DNA from 2 places in the Glutamicibacter sp. BSL13 genome. Region 1 is predicted to be linked to the other one. Evidence: riboswitches for the same ligand, from Rfam matches in the RefSeq annotation. Region 1 holds a riboswitch; the other holds the start of a gene.
What was found. Region 1 has a riboswitch for thiamine pyrophosphate ahead of RCJ92_RS04275 (ECF transporter S component). Riboswitches for the same ligand answer to the same signal wherever they lie in the genome.
Positions count from the first base shown of each region.

Region 2: it holds a riboswitch for thiamine pyrophosphate, as region 1 does, so the genes downstream of both, RCJ92_RS04000 (3-oxoacyl-ACP reductase) here and RCJ92_RS04275 (ECF transporter S component) in region 1, are expected to answer to the same signal.

Region 1 is NZ_JAVGCZ010000014.1:27,842-33,409, reverse strand. Features, by position in the region: gene RCJ92_RS04285 (ATP-binding cassette domain-containing protein) at 1-1,245, opposite strand, end outside; gene RCJ92_RS04280 (ECF transporter S component) at 1,242-1,865, opposite strand; TPP riboswitch at 1,929-2,083, opposite strand; gene RCJ92_RS04275 (ECF transporter S component) at 2,190-2,810, opposite strand; TPP riboswitch at 2,877-3,032, opposite strand; gene RCJ92_RS04270 (DUF4235 domain-containing protein) at 3,160-3,402, shown strand; gene mnhG (monovalent cation/H(+) antiporter subunit G) at 3,493-3,852, opposite strand; gene RCJ92_RS04260 (monovalent cation/H+ antiporter complex subunit F) at 3,852-4,118, opposite strand; gene RCJ92_RS04255 (Na+/H+ antiporter subunit E) at 4,115-4,765, opposite strand; gene RCJ92_RS04250 (Na+/H+ antiporter subunit D) at 4,779-5,568, opposite strand, start outside.
Region 2 is NZ_JAVGCZ010000013.1:24,990-30,557, forward strand. Features, by position in the region: gene RCJ92_RS03980 (5'-nucleotidase C-terminal domain-containing protein) at 1-946, opposite strand, end outside; gene RCJ92_RS03985 (hypothetical protein) at 1,209-1,418, opposite strand; gene RCJ92_RS03990 (HNH endonuclease family protein) at 1,620-2,348, opposite strand; gene RCJ92_RS03995 (hypothetical protein) at 2,495-2,653, opposite strand; TPP riboswitch at 2,797-2,891, shown strand; gene RCJ92_RS04000 (3-oxoacyl-ACP reductase) at 2,973-3,776, shown strand; gene RCJ92_RS04005 (LLM class flavin-dependent oxidoreductase) at 3,773-5,113, shown strand; gene RCJ92_RS04010 (siderophore-interacting protein) at 5,128-5,568, opposite strand, start outside.

The DNA of each region.
Region 1 (5,568 bases):
CAGCGCGGCGGTGCGTTCGGCGATCTGCTGTTCATCAAGCCCGGTGCCGTCCTGCCCATCCCGTTCCCCCTTCGCCCGGCGCGGCCCGTAGGCCAGTTCGTCGGCAACGCTCTGGGTGACAAACTGGTGTTCGGGCTCCTGGAAGACCGTGCCGATGCGGGCCACCAACTGCCCGGCCCGCCAGAGGAATGGCTTGTCCCCCGCCTCACCGGCCAACAGTTCAGTGGCGTGCAGCCGGCCGCTGGCCGGCTCCAGCAGCCCGCCCAGGGTCAGCGCCAGGGTCGACTTGCCCACCCCGTTCGCGCCGCGGATCACCAGTGCGCCGCCGGCGGGCAGTTCCAGGTCCACCGCCGCGGTCAACGGGGCCTTCTTTGAACGCCTGGCCTGCAGCGCGTTGGCCCGCAACAGGCCACCGCCCGGACTGGTGCGTGGGGTACGGGTGTGCGGGACGTAGCCGGGCACCCAGATCCCGGCCTCGGCCAGCTCCCGGCGCAGCGGCTGGTCGCTCAGCAGCGCCTGCGGGGCCACGTCATGGCTGATCCCGCCGCCGGGCTCCAGCACCAGCACCCGGTCCACGTGTTCCACCCAGGTCTCCACCCGGTGCTCGACCACGATCAGGGTCGCTGCCGTGCGCTCGGCGGCGTTGAGCACCGCGTCGCGTACCCCCAACGCGCCCTCCGGGTCAATGTTGGCGGTGGGTTCATCCAGCAGCATCAGCCCCGGGCGCATGGCCAGGATCCCGGCCAGGGCCAGGCGCTGCTTCTGTCCCCCGGACAGCTGCTGGGTGGGGTGTTCCGGCGCCAGCTGGCCCAACCCGACCGCCTCCAGTGCCAGGGGAATGCGCCGGGAAATCTCCTGCGGGTCCACCCCGAGGTTTTCCGCCCCGAAGGCCACGTCGTCTTCCACCCGGGCCTGCACGATCTGGGTTTCCGGGTCCTGCTGCATCAGGCCCACACCCTGGCGCGGCCCGAACGCGTCCTGCTCCCCCACCAGCAGCTGCCCGGTGCACCCGGCCAGCTCGGTAACATCCAGGACCCCGGCCATGGCGTGCAGCAGCGTGGATTTGCCCGCGCCGCTGGGTCCCAGCAGCAGCACCCGCTGCCCGGCCGGAATCTCCAGATCCAGGGCGTGCAGGGCCGGTTGCTGCCGGTCGGCGTGCTTCCAGCCGAACCCGCGCGCGCTCACGGACAGGGCACCGGATTCCAGCTGGGGCAGCGCGGCGTGGTTCGTGATGCCGGCGGTCATTGCTTCGCCCGCCCAAAGACCGGTTCGCGGTTCGCCCTGCGGCTGGGCAGCGCGGAAAGCGCCCCGGTGGCCGCCAGCGCGCGGGTGGCGAAGTAGGACAGGATGCCGGCAATCACCAGGCCGGAGAGGCTCATCGCCGCCACGTGGAAAAGCTTCATGCTCGCGGTGTATTCCGCGTAGTAGGCCATCAGGTAGGCCTCGCTTAGCGCACCGAACAGTCCGGCGCCCAACCCCGCCAGCATCGCCACCCCAAGGCTCCACACCCGGTAGCGGAAGAGCGCGAACACCACCTCGGCGCCCAGCCCCTGGACAATGCCGGAAACCAGCACGGTGATGCCCCACTGCGAGCCCAGCAGCGCGGAGATCACCGCGGCCAGCAGTTCACAGTACAGGGCGGCGCCGGGCTTGCGGATGATCAGGGCCCCGAGCACTGCCGGGAAGAGCCACATCCCGGCCACGAAGGCGCTAGCCGGCGGGAAGGCCACAAAGGCCAGGGAAATGAAGCCGTAACCGGCGTTCCAGCCCCAGAACACCACGCCCGAAGCCACGGCGATCACCGAGGCGACGACGATGTCGGCGACCTTCCACGAGCTGCTGGCCCGCAACGGTGTTGTTGTCACTTGAATATCCTCCTGAATCAGGAGGGGAGCATGTATGCGAACCGGGGCGCGTCCCCGGGGGCATACCTGAGATTCTCGACTTCCTTCGCCGGTACTAGCCGGGGCAGGTTCGAGGGTCTGCGATCTATCGCACTCTCAGCGTCTTTTACCCTTACGCCTGCCGTGACGCGCCTGGCGGCACGGCAGCGGGCTGGTATGACGCTCCCCTGTCGGTTTATGTCTGCGTTGCCACCATACCCCAGGATGCCGGTCGGGCAGAACCCGCACCGGCGACCGGTTTGAGGCGGACGTCATATTGCTCTTGCTCCCGCGGCCAGGCGCCGCCTAGCGGGAGCGGGTGAGCACCGGTTCCCGGTGGGCCCGGCGGCTGGGCAGGGAGGCCAAGGCACCGGTGTTGGCCAGCATGCGGGTGAGGAAGAACGAGCAGATCCCGGCGATCAGCAACCCGGAGACGCTCATCGCCGCCACATGAAACAGCTTCATCCCGGGGGTATAGTGCACGAAGTGGGCGGTGATGTAGGCACCGTTGAGGGCGCTGAGGAAGCCGGAGCAGAAACCGGCCAGCATGGCGGCGGACAGGTTCCACACCCGGTAACGCAAGAGCGCGAACACCAGCTCGGCGCCCAGCCCCTGCAGCAGCCCGGAGACCAGCACCGTCAGTCCCCAGTGGGTGCCCAGCAGGGCCTCGATGATGGCGGCCAGCAGTTCGCAGTACAGTGCCGCACCGGGCTTGCGAATGATCAGCGCCCCGAGGACCGCGGGGAACAGCCACATGCCCGAGAGCAGCGCGCTGGCCGGCGGGAACGCGGCGAAGGCCAGCGTCACGAAACCGTAACTGGCGCTCCACGCCCAGAACACCACGCCCGAGGCCACGGCGATGACCGAGGCGATCACGATGTCCGCGACCTTCCATGAGGTGCCGCCGGTTCGCTTGGTTGTTGCCATTTTCTTCCATCCTCCTGGTTCAGGAGGGGAGCACATGCGGATGCGCAGGGAGCTGTCCCTGCCGCACATCTGAGATTCTCGACTTCCTTCGCCGGTACTAGCCGGAGCAGGTTCGAGGGTCTGCGATCTATCGCACTCTCAGCGTCTTCCACCGGTCCCGGCCACCGGCGTTTGCTGCGCGGTGAGCCTCGGGGACGGTATGACGCTCCCCTGTCGTTTCTTGTCAGCAGATTGCGCCGGCGATCCGTGGATCACCCGATGCCATGTCTGCGATGCCACCATAGCTCAGGATATGCTTTCGATAGAAAGAGAAGTCCCCATGCGAACAGGAGCGCGAAGAATGAAACCAATGATGAAGCTGCTCGCCACCGGCATTTCCCTGGGAGCCGGGTTTGTCGGCAGCAAGCTGGTGGACCGCTTGTGGAAGGGATTCACCGGCAATGACGCCCCGCGCCACGGCCAGGAAGCCGAAGCCGAAGCCTCGATGCGCCAGGCCCTGGCGTTCGCCGTCTTCTCCTCCGTGGTGGCCGCAATCATCCAGGTCCTCACCGACCGCGGCACCCGCAAGGCGCTGGCCAAGCTGAACAAGTAGTTCCCCGGCGTTTGCGCCGTGGACAGGCAGGGCCTCGGAGCACCGTGATGCGGTGCTTCGAGGCCCTTGTTCGTGGTGCCGGCAGTGGCGCTAGTCCTTGTTCTGGCGGCTGGCGTTCTCCACCACGGTGCGCAGTTCGTCGCTGTACAGCGTTTCGCGCTTCACGTGCTTGGTGCGGTACCCGGAACGGCCAATCATGTGCGCGGAGACCGGTGCGGTCAGCAGCTGCACGCCCCAGGCCAGGGCGAGCACCGGCACCACCTGCCAGGAGCGCAGGTGGATGGCCAGCCCGATGAACAGCAGCAGGAAGCCAAGCACCTGCGGCTTGGTGGCCGCATGCATCCGGGTGAGCAGGTCGGGGAAGGTCAACAGGCCTATGCCGGCGATCAATGACATCAGCGAGCCGACGATCATGCAGCCGGCGGCCACAATGTCCAGGAACTGATCCATCACGCATTCCTCTGGTCGGAAACGAACCGGGAGACGGTGACCGAGCTGATGAAGCCGATGGCGCAGGCGATCACCACGAACAGGATGTGGTTGGTGTGCCGGTTCAGGTACATTTCCAGGCACAGGGCGGCGGAGATGATCAGCAGCATCACATCCAGGGCCAGCACCCGGTCCAGGATGGAGGGTCCGCGGGCGACCCGGATCAGGCAGGCCACCGCACCCACCGAGAGCAGCACTCCGCTGATTCCCACGATGATGTAGCTCAACGCTTTGCCTCCTTGGCCTTCTGGCGGGCGCGCTGGGCGATGTCCTTGCGCACCTGCTTGACGTACTCGTACTCGTCGTGGCTGCCGATGGCCATGATCACCCGCCGTTCGATTTCATGGATCTTCGCCCGGGAGCGGGCGACCTTGATGGCGTTGGAGGCGTTGAGGTAATGCAGGTACAGGGTGGAGCTGCGCCGGTCCACCTCCACCACGAACGATCCGGGGATCAGGGTCAGCACGTGCCCGACCGTGGTGACGATCAGGTCCGAGTCGGTGTGCAGGCGCACCGCGATGATGGAGCTGCGGGTCTTCTGGCGCCGGAAAAGCGCCAGGTAGGAAACCTCCAGGCTGGCCGCCACCACCTGCATGATGAACCAGCCGAGCAGCAGGAAGCAGTACCACGGGTTGATGCGCCCCGACAGGCGCACCGGGGGCAGCGGGAACAGGGCGACCAGCAGCAGGGACAGCAGCGCCCCCACGATTAGGGTTCCGGGGGTGAAGTCCTGCCACAGCGCGCCCCAGACCAGGGTCATGAACAGCAGCAGCGGCCACTCCTGGCGCAGTGTGGCGCGGTTGCGCTGGCCCGAGGCCTCATCCAGCGCGTCGGCGATGCGCTGGTCGCGTGGCTCGTCAATACGTTTTGGCATGTGTCCTTCCCCTTTAGCCTGGCGGCAGAACCGCGGTGATGTAGGGGGCCCGGCTCAGCAGCTCGGCGGCCACCCTCTGACAGAAGGCAAAGAGCGGTCCGGCGAACACGGTCAACGCCACCCCGGCGGCGACCAGGGCCCCGGTGGAGTAGCGCATCCCCCAGGGCAGGAACTTCGCCTCCATCTGCCGGGCGAGCCTGGCCCCCAGGATCGGCCCCTGATTGCCCGAGGACTGGATCAGTTCGGTCATCTCCTTGGACTGGTCCACCAAGGACGCCTGCGGGTCCTCCGCCTCGGCCGCCCGGCGCCAGAAGGCGCGGGCCCAGACGCGGATGATGGCCAGCAGGGTCAGCAGGCTGGTCAGCAGCCCGGCGGCGATCACCGCCCAGTTCAGTGCCCCGCCCTGTTCGGTCGCGGCGTGCAGCAGCCCGAACTTGCCCAGGAACCCTGAGAATGGCGGGATGCCGCCCAGATTGATGGCCGGGATGAAGAACAGCACCGCCAATGCCGGGGAAAGGCGGGCCAGGGATCCCAGTTCGGTGATGTTCGCGGTGCCGGCTCGCCGTTCAATCAGCCCGGCGACCATGAACAGGGAGGTCTGCACGATGATGTGGTGGCCCACGTAGTAGATCGTGGCGGCGATCGCGGTTTCGGTGCCGACCGCGATCCCGAAGATCAGGTAGCCGATGTGGCTGGTCAGCGTGAAGGAGAGCATGCGCTTGAAGTCCGACTGGGCCAGCGCACCGAAGATGCCGATCACCATGGTCAGCGCCGAGACCACCAGCAGCACCGAGTTCACTTCC
Region 2 (5,568 bases), on a different contig from region 1:
CGTCGCTGGCATCAATGCTCAGGGAGATTTCGCCCAGGGTGGTGCCGTACTGATGCGCCTGGATCACCGGCCGGGTTTGGTCAGTGCCCGCGATTGGCACTGAGCAGTGGTAGGGCTTATGGGTGTGTCCGGAAATGATGGCGTCGATGTGCTCATCGGCATTGCGGATCAGCTGCCCATAATCCGTTGATTCCTTGGCAATCGTGTCACAGGCCGTGCTTTCGGATCCGTCGTGGGTCAGCAGCACCAGCACGTCGGCTTCACCGTTCTTCTTGTCGCCGTCGCTCAGCTTCTCTGCCACCCGGTTGGCGGCCTCGAGCTGGTCGCCGAAGGTGAGGTCGCTGATCCCGCTGGGGCTAACCAGCGTGGCCGTGTCCGCGGTGACCGTGCCGATGAACCCGACCGATACACCGTCTACTTCGCGGATTGTGTACTCCCTGAGGGCCGGCTTGCTGGTGCCCTTCTCGTATACGTTCGCGCCGAGGGCATAGTCCGCCCCCTCGGCTCCTTCGGCTTCGGACTTCGTGCCGTAGCGGGGGATTACACGCTCCTGCAGGTCCTGGAAGCCGCGATCGAATTCGTGGTTGCCCACCACCGACAGGTCCAACCCGGCGGCGCCGAGCGCGTCAATCGTGGGCGCATCCTGCTGTGAAGCGGAGGCGAACGTGGAGGCACCGATGTTGTCGCCGGCCGAGACAAAGAGGGTATTCGCATTCTCCTGCCGATATTTTGCGACCGCTCCGGCCAGTACTGCAGCTCCGGCAGATTCGCCCTCGGCCTGGATGCGTCCGTGGAAGTCATTGATGCTCAGCAGGTTGAGCTCTACTTCCTTGGCCGGACTTGGCTCGGTGGGCGCTGCCTGCGCGCCAACGGCGCCGGAGGCAATGAGCGAAAAGGACGCCAGGGCAGTGAAACCGACCCTGGGCAGGCGTCTGGAGGTAGACATGGAAAATCCCCTAGAGGTAAACAAGTGATCGTCACATGTTTATCCCACGGGAGTGAACCTGTCGATACTTTTTGATGAAGTGTGGGGTTGATGTCGGGGGCCGTTCACGTGGCCTCGCTTCACACGGCCCTCCCGCAGCGGGTCGGCCTGGGCGGCTCTCATCGCGAAATCCGCGCCATAGTTTGACTATCAAGCAGATCTTTCACGTTCACCGTGTGATCGTGGCCGGCTTCGGTGCAGATCCGCAACGGGGGCATGCGGATCATTCGCCGCTGGGTGGCCCCACCCGCGAGGCTCCCACGATTCGTCCGACCAGCGTGCATACGGCCAGCACGAAGAGCAGGTATGCCCCGGTAAGCAGGCCGTAGGCCAACTCACGATGCTGGACGTTGAGGGCAAAGATGAAGACCGCGGCACCGCACACCAAAAGCGCAACCCCCAGAAGCCGCATCTTCATCTCCGCATCACGCATCCCTTGTTCCGTAGACCACGCTGTCCCGTGAAAAACCAATGACTGTAATTACAATAATTGCACAAATGGTTGTCCGAAGGAATCCTCCGAAAGGACTAGATGTGCCTGCTCACCTACCGCAGTGGGATGAAGCGGCGCCTCGGGGAGCAGGGTAAACCTAGGAAAAACCGGTTCACCGCCGTGAGCCGGGGGTGTGCGCGGTTAGAGGCAGCTGCGCAGGATCTTCTCAATGGCCGCCTGTTCGGCCTTTGTCATCCACGCGTCATATTTCGCCTTCACCTGCGTCTGACGGGAAACGTAGCTGCACCGGAAGGAGCGGTTGGGCGGCAGCCACGTTGCCGCGTCCTTGTCGCCCTTGGATGCATTGGTCGGGCCATCCACAGCCATCAGGTTCAGCGGGTCGTTGGCAAAGTTCAGGCGGGTTTCGGCGTCCCACTGCTGGGCGCCCTTCTGCCAGGCATCCGAAAGCGCCACCACATGGTCGATCTGCACCGCGCTGCTGGTTCCCTGCCCGCGCACAAAGGAGATGCTCTTGCCGGTGTAGGGGTCATCAAGTACGCCGCTGAGCACCACGCATTCAATGCGTCCCTCCCGGTATTCCACGTCCTTCAGGTCCCGGGCGAGAATGTCATTGCGCGCGTCGCACCCGTTGCGGTCGGGGTCCTTCCAGCCCTTGCTGAATTCCTCGCGCGAGTACCCGGTCTTCGGGGCGCGGCCCTTGACGTCGATTTCCTCAAGCAACGCCAGCGATTCTGCGAACTCAAGGCTTTGCTCTTCGGTGATGGGGCCGCCGGTGGAGGGGGCTTGTGACTGCGTTTGCCCTGGAGCGGCGTCGGGGTTGAAATCGCTGAGCGTCCCGGCCGAGCATGAGGTCAGTGACAGTGAGCCAAGCAAGAGGGCCAGGGTGATGAAACGACGCGGGCTGCGCATGCGGTAGAAGGTTCCCTTCGATGCAGTGGGCGCACCAAAAATAAGGTGCTGCCTGTGGTGTACAGCCAGCACCTTATCGCTTCGGGGCGACACTATCGCCCGAACCGCCGGGGCACCTTTATGTGGTGTCCGTGACGCAGACCGCGCTAGTTGGTCGCGGTTCCCGGATCCTCGTCCTGGCCCGGACGGGTGTGCGATGCCCCGCCCTCATCACGCCACTTCTTCAGCTGCTCGGGTGACACTTCGCCGGTGTCGATGTTTTCTGGTGCGTAGGGGTCCTTGCCCTTGTCATTTACCGTGTCCATATCCTCACCGTAGGCCGGTTCCGGCAAAGCGACAAGGAGTCCGGTCCCGTCCGTTTTCGTAACGGCAACGGCGCGGCCTTGGCATTGTCCGGGTCAAAAAGTCTCCAAGTCGGCGCCTGGTCGCTGGATGTGGTAGGAATGGGCTTAGTGACACGGGGTGCCGCCGCAGCGGCTGAGAAAACACCCGTCGAACCTGCACCAGTTAGTACTGGCGAAGGGAATGTCCTGGATTCCACGATGCCCCGCACCTTTGAGTGGCTGCGGCGTATCCACACCGGGTTCCGTTCGCCTTGACCCACATTCAAGGAGTTCGAACACCATGAATACACAAACCACCACCGTCGAAACCAGCAACAGTGCTCTGCCCCTGGCAGAGCAGCAGGTGTTGGTCACCGGGGCCGCGCGCGGGCTGGGCGCGGCCATCAGCACCGCCTTCCTGGACGCCGGAGCGAACGTGGTCCTCAACTACCACTCCTCGGGGCAGGCCGCCAACGATCTGGCTGCCCGCTACCCCGAACAGGCCCTGGCCGTACAGGCTGATGTGCGTGAAGCCGGGCAGCTGAAAAACCTGGTCCGCCAGGCCGAAGAGCACTTCGGCAAGCCGCTGACCACGCTGGTCAACAACGCGCTGGTCGACTTCTCCTTCAACGGGGACGCCCGGCCCAAGGCTGGCGAACTCAGCGCGGCCGATTTGAGCAAACAGTTCACCGGGTCGGTGCTGGCCCCGGTCGCCGCAATCCAGGCCGTGCTGCCGAACATGCGCAAAGCCGGTTTTGGACGGATCATCAATATCGGCACGAACCTCTTCCAGCATCCGGTGGTCCCGTACCACGACTACACGGCCACCAAGGCGGCACTGCTGTCGCTGACCCGCACCTTCGCCGATGACCTGGGACCCGAGGGGATCACCGTGAACATGGTCTCGGGCGGACTGCTGCGCACGACCGACGCCTCCGCGGCCACCCCGGAAGAGGTCTTTGACTTCATCGCCTCCGGCACACCGCTGCGCAAGGTCACCAGCCCGGCCGAACTGGCGGACGCCGTCCTGTTCTTCGCCTCCCCCTGGGCCCGCGGCGTGACCGGACAGAACCTGATCGTGGATGGGGGACTGGTCAAGGGATGAGCCCCAAGCAATTGAAACTGAACCTGTTCATCTACGGTGCCGGCCACCACCAGGCTGCCTGGCGAGACCCGGACTCCGCTGCCGAACGCCTGGGCGACACCAGGTACTACACGCAGCTGGCGCAGACCGCAGAGCGCGGGCTGCTGGACGCGGTGTTCCTGGCCGACGGCCAATCCGTCTCCCCGCAGGCCGCAAAGGCCGGACCCACCTGGTTCTACGAGCCGCTGACCCTGCTCTCGGCGTTGAGCCAGCACACCGAGCACATTGGCTTGGTGTGTACTGTCTCCTCCAGCTTCTACTCCCCATTCCATGCCGCCAGAATGCTGGCCAGCCTGAACCACCTCTCCGGCGGGCGGGCCGGGGTCAACGTGGTCACCAGCATGTGGGATGCCGAGGCGCAGAACCATTCGATGCCCGGGCTGGGGGACCATGACACCCGATATGCGCGAGCCGATGAGTTCATTCAGGTGGTGCGCCGACTGTGGGATTCCTTCCCGGCCCAGGCCATACAGGCCAGCCGGGACGGGGACTTCGCCAACCCGGAACTTCTGCAGCCCATCGAACACGTGGGGGAGCACTTCACGGTGCGTGGCCCCCTGAACGTTCCCGGCGGCCCGCAGTGGGCCCCGGTGTTGTTCCAGGCCGGCTCCTCCCCGCAGGGTCGGGAGCTGGCCGCGAAATATGCCGAGGCCGTGTACGCGGTGGCTGCCGATCGGCAGATGGCCCTGGAGTACGGTACCGACCTGCGCTCCCGGATCGCCGCGGCCGGACGCGACCCGGAAGCGGTGGCGATCATGCCGGGGCTGGTGACCTACGTGGGGCGCACGCATGAGGAAGCCCGGGCCAAGCAGCGCCGGCTGAACGAGCTGCTGCCCACCGGTGACGCGCTTAAGCAGCTGGGCGTCTTCGTGCAGCAGGACACCTCCGGGTGGGACCTGGATGCCCCGGTGCCCGAACTGCCGCCACTGCACAGCTTCACCGGACCGAAGGGACGCTATGCCACGATCCAGCGGCTGATCGCCGTGCACCAGCCCACGGTGCGCGAACTGCTGGGGCTGCTGGCCGCCGGAGGCGGACACGCCACCATGATCGGTACCCCGCAGTCCATTGCCGATGAGATGGAGCAGTGGCTGGACTGCGGGGCGGCGGACGGCTTCAACCTGATGCCGCCCACTCTGCCCGCCGGCATCGAGGATTTCGTGGACCTGGTGATCCCCGAACTGCAGCGCAGGGGACTTTTCCGCACCGCGTACTCCTCCTCGACCCTGCGCGGGCATCTGGGACTGGGCCTGCCCGCATCGTCCTGGCCCCGCGAAGAAGCTAACCAGCCCAGATAGCGGCCGGGGCCGGTTCAACGCGATCGGGTCCGTAGCGTCCAGTAGGAGGAGACGTGCACCCGCTTCTTGTCCAGGCCCCAGCCAGCGACGATGCGGGAGATCGCCTTGGCGGCAGAGCGCTCGCCGTGGGCGATCACCGTGCTCTGTGGCGGGGGAGTGGGCAGCTTTAGGAAAGCTTCGGCCAGCAGGTCGGTGGTGCCCGGAGGCTGTCCATTGCGGTGCAGCCAGCGCAGCTCCACTCCCGCAGGGTGGGGGATCTGCAGTTCGCCCTGCGGCCCGGCCACCTCCAGCAGGGCCACGCCCTGCGCCGTCTCGGGCAGGGCGGCAAGGGCGCGGGACACCGCTGGGATCGCGGTTTCATCGGCGCCGAGGACGAAGTACCGCGAGTCCGGGTCCGGGCTGAACTTGCCGCGGGCCGCCGAGATCACCAGCCGGTCCCCGGGGCGCGCGGCCTG